Linked DNA regions of Microbaculum marinisediminis. The protein of the gene in region 2 interacts with the protein of the main gene of each other region in a pairwise test. Links are inferred from orthologs where the notes say so. Each region holds a gene or a part of one and is shown on either strand. Other genes may lie near its edges. The genes, in order: MUB46_RS06305 and grxD.

Region 1 (3,197 bases), on a different replicon or contig from region 2:
CGAGCACGACCGCCAGCAGCGGCTGCGGGCGCACGCCGGCGCCCAGAATGACGAGTACGCCGAGACTGACCAGCATTAGCCGCCGCCACGGAAAAACCGCATCGTCGACGACATCGCTGCGGCGGGCGGGAAACAGCAGCAGCGACAGCCCGGCGAACAGCACCGCCTGCACCCCGAACGCGACGAACGCCCCGCGCCACAGTCCGATCGTGGCGAACGCGCCGCCGACGAGCGGACCGACCAGGGCGGACGCGCCCCAAGTCGCCGAGATCAAGGCAAGCAACTTCGGCCAGTGCCGCTCGGGGAAGAGCTGCGCCATGCCGACATGGCAGAGCGCCATCATCCAGCCGCCGCCGAGCCCCTGCAGAAGCCGACCAATCAGCATCGTCGACATGTCGGGCGCCGCCGCGCTCGCCGCGCAGCCGACGGCATAGACCAAAGCGGCCCCGGCCATGGCATGGCGCAGGCCAAATTTCAGCGCGATCAGGGCTGCGAGGAAACCGGCCGCAATCGAACCGAGTTCGTAGAGGGCGATCGTCCAGTAGATCCAGGCAAGCCCGCCGATATCCTCGACCGCGCTCGGCATGACGGTGGCGGCCAGCAGCGAATCGGCGGCATGCAGCCAGACGCCGAGGCAGAGAACGGCCACCGTCGCGCCGCCCCCGCGCAGCACCGCCGCAAAGCTCGTTTCGCCCCCGTCCGCCACGGTCGCCCCCTCTTTTGACAAGACCATCATTGTTTAACAGAAGACATTCTTTTGACAAGCCGATACTTGTCGAATTTACTGAGGCCCGCGAAGGGGACCGAAACGCAATCCAACGGCCCGGAATGGACAAGCTGCTGTTTCAACTCAAAATGCGCGGGGGACTGACCGCCGGCGACCTCGCCGGGAGCCTCGGCGTCTCGGCCCAGGCGGTGCGCGAGAGGCTGGCCCGTCTTGCCGAAGAGGGGCTCGTCGAACACCGCGACGAGGCGCGCGGCATCGGCCGGCCGAAACGGGTCTGGCACTTGTCGCGGGAAGCGTGGAAGCGCTTTCCCGATACCCATGCCGATCTATCGGTCAGTCTTATCGAGGCGATCCGCGGCTCGCTCGGCGAAGATGCGCTCGACCGGCTGATCGGCCATCGCGAACGGGAAACCGAACTGCGCTACGCCGAGGCCCTGTCGGCCTGCGAAACGCTCGACCGGAAGGTCGCCGCGCTCGCCGGCTTGCGTGACCGCGAGGGCTACATGGCCGAATGGCGGCCGGCCGAGGACGGAGACGGATTTCTGCTGATCGAGAACCACTGCCCGATCTACGTCGCCGCGCGCGCCTGCCAGGGCTTCTGCCGGGCCGAGATGGAGGTCTTCGCCCGCGTGCTCGGACCCGACTGCACCGTCGAGCGCACCGAGCATCTGCTGGCCGGCGCGCGACGGTGCGCCTACCGAATCAGGCCCGCCTAGTCTTCGCCGGGTGCCTTCGCCGAAACCGCGAGCGCGTGGACACGGTCGGCCAGTTCGTCGGCGAGCGCGTCGTTGACCATGCGGTGCCGGTCGACGCGGCTTTTCCCCGCGAAGGCTTGCGCGACGATCTTCACGCGAAAATGGGTCTCGCCACCTTCCCGCCATCCGGCGTGGCCATGATGGCGTTCGGATTCGTCGATCACTTCCAGCGCGCTCGGCGCGAAAGCGGTCGTCAACTTCTCGGCGATACGATCGCCGGTGTTCTTCGTTCCGGTGCTCATCGGATTTTCGTGGCCGGCGCAAGCACGACTGTCAAGCCGTCGAGCTATGCGCATGGCGCGTTTCTGCGCACCGCTTGTGCCGATTCACGTGGTTACCCATAATTCGACCCATGAAACTGAATTCAAAATGGTTCGACCGGATCCGGGTGCGCCCCGACGAGGAGCGCCGTGCCGCCGAGCGCGTGCCGCAATGCGAGGCGCCGGGCTGTCGTCAGCCGGGCGGCCATCGCGCGCCCAAGGGCCGGCACAAGGAGGGCGAGTACTACAATTTCTGCATCGACCACGTGCGCGACTACAACAAGTCCTACAACTGGTTCTCCGGCATGTCGGAGAGCGATGTTCAGGAGTGGCTGCGGTCGCGCGCGACCGGCCACCGGCCGACCTGGTCTATGGGCGTCGACGGAAAAGGACAAAATGCCGCTGGCAAGCGCAGCGCGGCCGAGGCGTTCCGGGCCGGAATGTACTCCGATCCCTACGATTTCTTCGCCGAGGCCGGCCGCGGCACACCGCGTGGCGACGAGCCGTCGGTGAGAAAACGCCGTATCGGCGCACTCGAACGGCGCTCGCTCGACGTCCTTGGTCTTGACGAGACGGCAACGGGCCCCGAAATCAAGGTTCGTTACAAGGAACTGGTGAAGCGCCATCACCCGGACGCCAATGGCGGGGATCGATCCAAGGAGGATCGGCTGCGCTCGATCATCGAGGCCTACAATACCCTCAAGGCCTCTGGCTTCTATCGCGATAGCTGAGTATTGTCGGCGCGCTTCAATAAACGCGAGGGTTTGACAGTCGGGACGCCATGCGTGTTCCGCAAGCTGGAGGCAGCATGAATACCGCAGTTACGGAGCCGCAAGCTTTGCCGGACATGAAGGTGTCGGTTCGCCAGGTGTTTGGTATCGACAGCGACATGGAAGTGCCGGCCTATTCCGAGCCGGACGAGCACGTTCCGGAGGTCGATCCGGACTACCAGTTCAACCGGGAAACCACGCTCGCGATCCTTGCCGGCTTCGCCTACAACCGCCGCGTCCTGATCCAGGGCTATCACGGCACCGGCAAGTCGACCCATATCGAGCAGGTCGCCTCGCGACTGAACTGGCCGTGCGTGCGCGTCAACCTCGACAGCCACATCTCCCGTATCGATCTCGTCGGCAAGGACGCGATCGTGCTGAAGGACGGCATGCAGGTCACCGAGTTCCAGGACGGAATCCTGCCGTGGGCGCTGCAGACCAACACCGCGCTCGTCTTCGACGAGTACGATGCCGGCCGCCCGGACGTGATGTTCGTCATCCAGCGCGTTCTCGAGGTTTCGGGCAAGCTGACCCTTCTCGACCAGCGCCGCGTCATCCGCCCGCATCCCGCCTTCCGCATGTTCGCCACGACCAACACCATCGGTCTCGGCGATACTTCGGGGCTCTATCACGGCACCCAGCAGATCAACCAGGGCCAGATGGACCGCTGGTCGATCGTCGTCAC
Region 2 (3,237 bases):
GCCGGAGATCCGGGCGTTGCGCGGAATCGCCATGGCGATGATGCGCCGGCCCGACGAGGCGATCCGTGAGTTCGATACGTTCGGCCTCAACAGAAGCTCGGACGTCGCGCTGTGGCGCGGCGTCGCCGAGACCCAGAGGGGCAACTGGCGCGCCGCCGTCGCCGCCTTCGAGCAGGGCGCCCCGGCCTTGTCGAGCTACTCGGCGCGGCGTCAGAAGGATTTCCGGCTTGCGTCCGCGGAAGCCGCCCTCGAGGCCCGGGACTACGCCGAGGCGGCGGTGCGCATGGCCGAGCTGGAGGAGAACCAGGATTCCTCCGTGCCCGACCCGCACGTGGCGTTGCTGAGCGCGCGCCTGCAGATGGCGCTCGGCCGGACCGACGACGCGATCCGGGTTCTGGACAAGGTAATCGGCTCCGGAGACCGGCTGCTGGCCGCGCGGGCGCAGTTGCGCCGGGCCGAAGCGCTTCACAACGCCTACGGGTCGGCGCGATCCGACGAGATCATCTCGGATCTCGAACGGCTTGCGCTGTCGTGGCGAGGCGATGAGATCGAGCTCGGGGCCATGCGGCTTCTCGCCAATCTCCAGGTCGAGGCGTTCGACTACTACCGTGCCTTCGAGATCATGAAATCGGCAACGGTCGCGAACTCGGCTTCGCCGACGACGCGGGCGCTGCAGGACGACATGAACCGTGCCTTCCAGGAACTCTTCCTGGGCGGCCGGGCCGAGGAGATCCCGGCGGTCGATGCCCTGGCGCTGTACTACGATTTCCGCGAGCTCACCCCGATCGGCCGCAAGGGCGACCAGATCATCCGCGGGCTCGCCGACCGGATGGTCGAAGTCGACCTGCTGGAGCAGGCCGCCGAACTGCTGCGCCATCAGGTCGACAATCGCCTGAAGGGGGCCGAGCGCGCCGAGGTCGCCGCGAAGCTGGCCTGGATCTACCTGATGAATCGCAAGCCGGCCGACGCCATCGTCGTGCTGTCGCGAACCCGGCAAGCGGTTCTTCCGCGCGAGGTCGCCTACCAGCGCCTATTGCTGGAATCCCGGGCGCTGGCCGAAACCGGCCGGCTCGAGCTCGCCCTCGACCTGCTGTCGTCCGCGGAAGGCGTGGAGGTCGACCAGATCCGCGCCGAAGCGCTCTGGAACGGCGAGCGCTGGCAGGACGCCGGGGAGGCCTTCGAGCGGGGGCTCGGCGAAGCCTGGGAGCGTGTCGATCCGCTGACGGACGGGCAGCGGACGCTGGTGCTGCGCGCGGCGATCTCCTACGCGCTCGCCAGGGATCAGCTCGGCCTGCAGCGGCTGCGCACGAAGTTCCTGGCGAAGATGGCCGCGAGCGCGGACGCGCACGCCTTCGAAGTGGTCACGATGCCGGTGCCGGAAAATGCCGGGGAGTTCGGCAAGCTGGTCTCGCGCGTCGCCGGCGTCGACACGCTGGACGCGTTCCTGGAGGAATACAAGGCGCGCTACGTGCTGCCGAAGAGGGGCAACGACAAGGTGGCGTCGGCCGGCTAGCCGCTAGCCGCCGCCCGCAAACCACCGGCCGCGTCCACGACGGATCTCGTTGCCGCGAACGCCCACAACACTACTCAAGTCCGGGCCACGAACGCCCGGACCACGGGGAACACCCGGATGACGGCCCGCTTAGCTGGCCGCGTTGTCCTGGGTGGGGATGCCGCGCTCGGCCATGAGCTGCTGAAGCTCGCCGGCCTGGAACATCTCGCGGATGATGTCGCACCCGCCGACGAACTCGCCCTTGACGTAGAGCTGCGGAATGGTCGGCCAGTTCGTGTATTCCTTCACGCCCTGCCGGATTTCCGCGTCGTCGAGCACGTTGACGCCCTTGTAGGGCACGCCGAGATAATCGAGGATCTGTACAACCTGGCCGGAGAACCCGCACTGCGGGAAGGCCGGGGTGCCCTTCATGAACAGCAGGACGTCATTGCCCTTCACTTCGGCCTCGATCCTGTCGTGGGCAGTGGTCATTTCGGTCCGTCCTTTCGATGTGCTGCGGCGCCGGGCCGCCGCTGCCGATTGAGCCTGTGTGTCTGATATAGGTCGCGCGATGTCAGTTGTCCGGCGCGCTGGTCTGCAAGGCCAGGGCGTGCAGGGCACCGCCCATCGAGCCGCGCAGCGCCTCGTAGACCATCTGGTGCTGCTGAACCCGTGACTTGCCGCGAAACTGCTCCGATACCACCGAAGCGGCGTAGTGATCGCCGTCGCCGGCCAGGTCCCGGATCGTCACGATCGCGTCGGGAATGTGGGTCTTGATCAGTTTCTCGATTTCTCGAGCGTCCATCGCCATGTTGGCGCCTCGTCGTTGTTGCCTCGTCCGGGTCAGTTCTCGATGCCGCCCGCCATATAGTCCGGCATCCAGTCCTCATGGCAAGAGCGCAGCGCTGCCAGATAGATTGGGTCGTGGCCGGCAATCGTCAATGCGCCGCCGCCGGTGGTGCCCAGCGCCATCGCCGGCACGCCGGCCGTTCCGGCATCGGCGATGAGGGCGTCGGCCGCATCGGCGGGGCAGGTGACGACGTAGCGCGCCTGGTCCTCGCCGAACAGGGCGGCGTGGGCCGGCAGGCCCGCGGGAAGCGCGGAAACCGTCGCGCCGCGGTCGCCCGACAGCGCCATCTCGGCGAGCGCCACCAGGAGGCCGCCGTCGGCGCAATCGTGCACGGCGCTGACGCGGCCGGCCTTGATCAGGTCGCGGACGAAGTCGCCGTTGCGCTTCTCCTCCGCCAGATCGACGGGCGGGGGCGGGCCGTCCTCGCGGCCCTCGATCTCGCGCAGGTAGAGCGACTGGCCGAGATGGCCACCGGTATCGCCCAGCAGCACGATCGCCTCGCCGTCGGCCTTGAAACCGATAGAGGCGGAGCGGGTGAAGTCGTCCAGCAGGCCGACGCCGCCGACGGCGGGGGTCGGCAGGATCGCCTGGCCCGAGGTCTCGTTGTAGAGCGACACGTTGCCGGAGACGACGGGGAAGGACAGCGCCGTGCAGGCTTCGGCCATGCCGGTGATGCAGCCGACGAGCTGGCCCATGATCTCGGGCCGTTCCGGGCTGCCGAAGTTCAGGCAGTCGGTGATGGCCAGCGGGGTGGCGCCGACGGCGGTCAGGTTGCGCCAGGCCTCGGCGACGGCCTGCTTGCCGCCCTCGACCGGATCGGCCTCGCAATAGCGCGGCGTGACGTCGAGGGTGATGGCGAGGCCCTTCGGTCCGTCCTCGACACGCACGACGGCGG

The links.
Region 1: the proteins of grxD (region 2) and MUB46_RS06305 interact in binary tests that used the Escherichia coli proteins (3 or more experiments, as listed by UniProt). The link is inferred for Microbaculum marinisediminis from one-to-one orthologs.

The regions. Positions count from the first base shown.
Region 1 is NZ_JALIDZ010000003.1:31,623-34,819, reverse strand. The notes cover bases 83-2,966. They hold MUB46_RS06305 (BolA family protein), read right to left. Parts: upstream 1,725-2,966; coding sequence 1,440-1,724; downstream 83-1,439. Other genes in these bases: cobS (cobaltochelatase subunit CobS), read left to right, coding at 2,551-2,966; MUB46_RS06300 (J domain-containing protein), read left to right, coding at 1,835-2,473; MUB46_RS06310 (helix-turn-helix transcriptional regulator), read left to right, coding at 829-1,443; MUB46_RS06315 (MFS transporter), read right to left, coding at 83-706. In the rest of the region: more of MUB46_RS06315, read right to left, coding at 1-82; more of cobS, read left to right, coding at 2,967-3,197. UniProt on the Escherichia coli protein: Transcriptional regulator that plays an important role in general stress response. Has many effects on cell morphology, cell growth and cell division. Acts by regulating the transcription of many genes, including dacA (PBP-5), dacC (PBP-6), ampC and mreB.
Region 2 is NZ_JALIDZ010000005.1:373,235-376,471, forward strand. Bases 314-3,237 are described here. They hold grxD (Grx4 family monothiol glutaredoxin), read right to left. Parts: upstream 1,985-3,237; coding sequence 1,643-1,984; downstream 314-1,642. Other genes in these bases: MUB46_RS13295 (tetratricopeptide repeat protein), read left to right, coding at 314-1,513; MUB46_RS13305 (BolA family transcriptional regulator), read right to left, coding at 2,067-2,303; purL (phosphoribosylformylglycinamidine synthase subunit PurL), read right to left, coding at 2,336-3,237. In the rest of the region: more of MUB46_RS13295, read left to right, coding at 1-313. UniProt on the Escherichia coli protein: Monothiol glutaredoxin involved in the biogenesis of iron-sulfur clusters.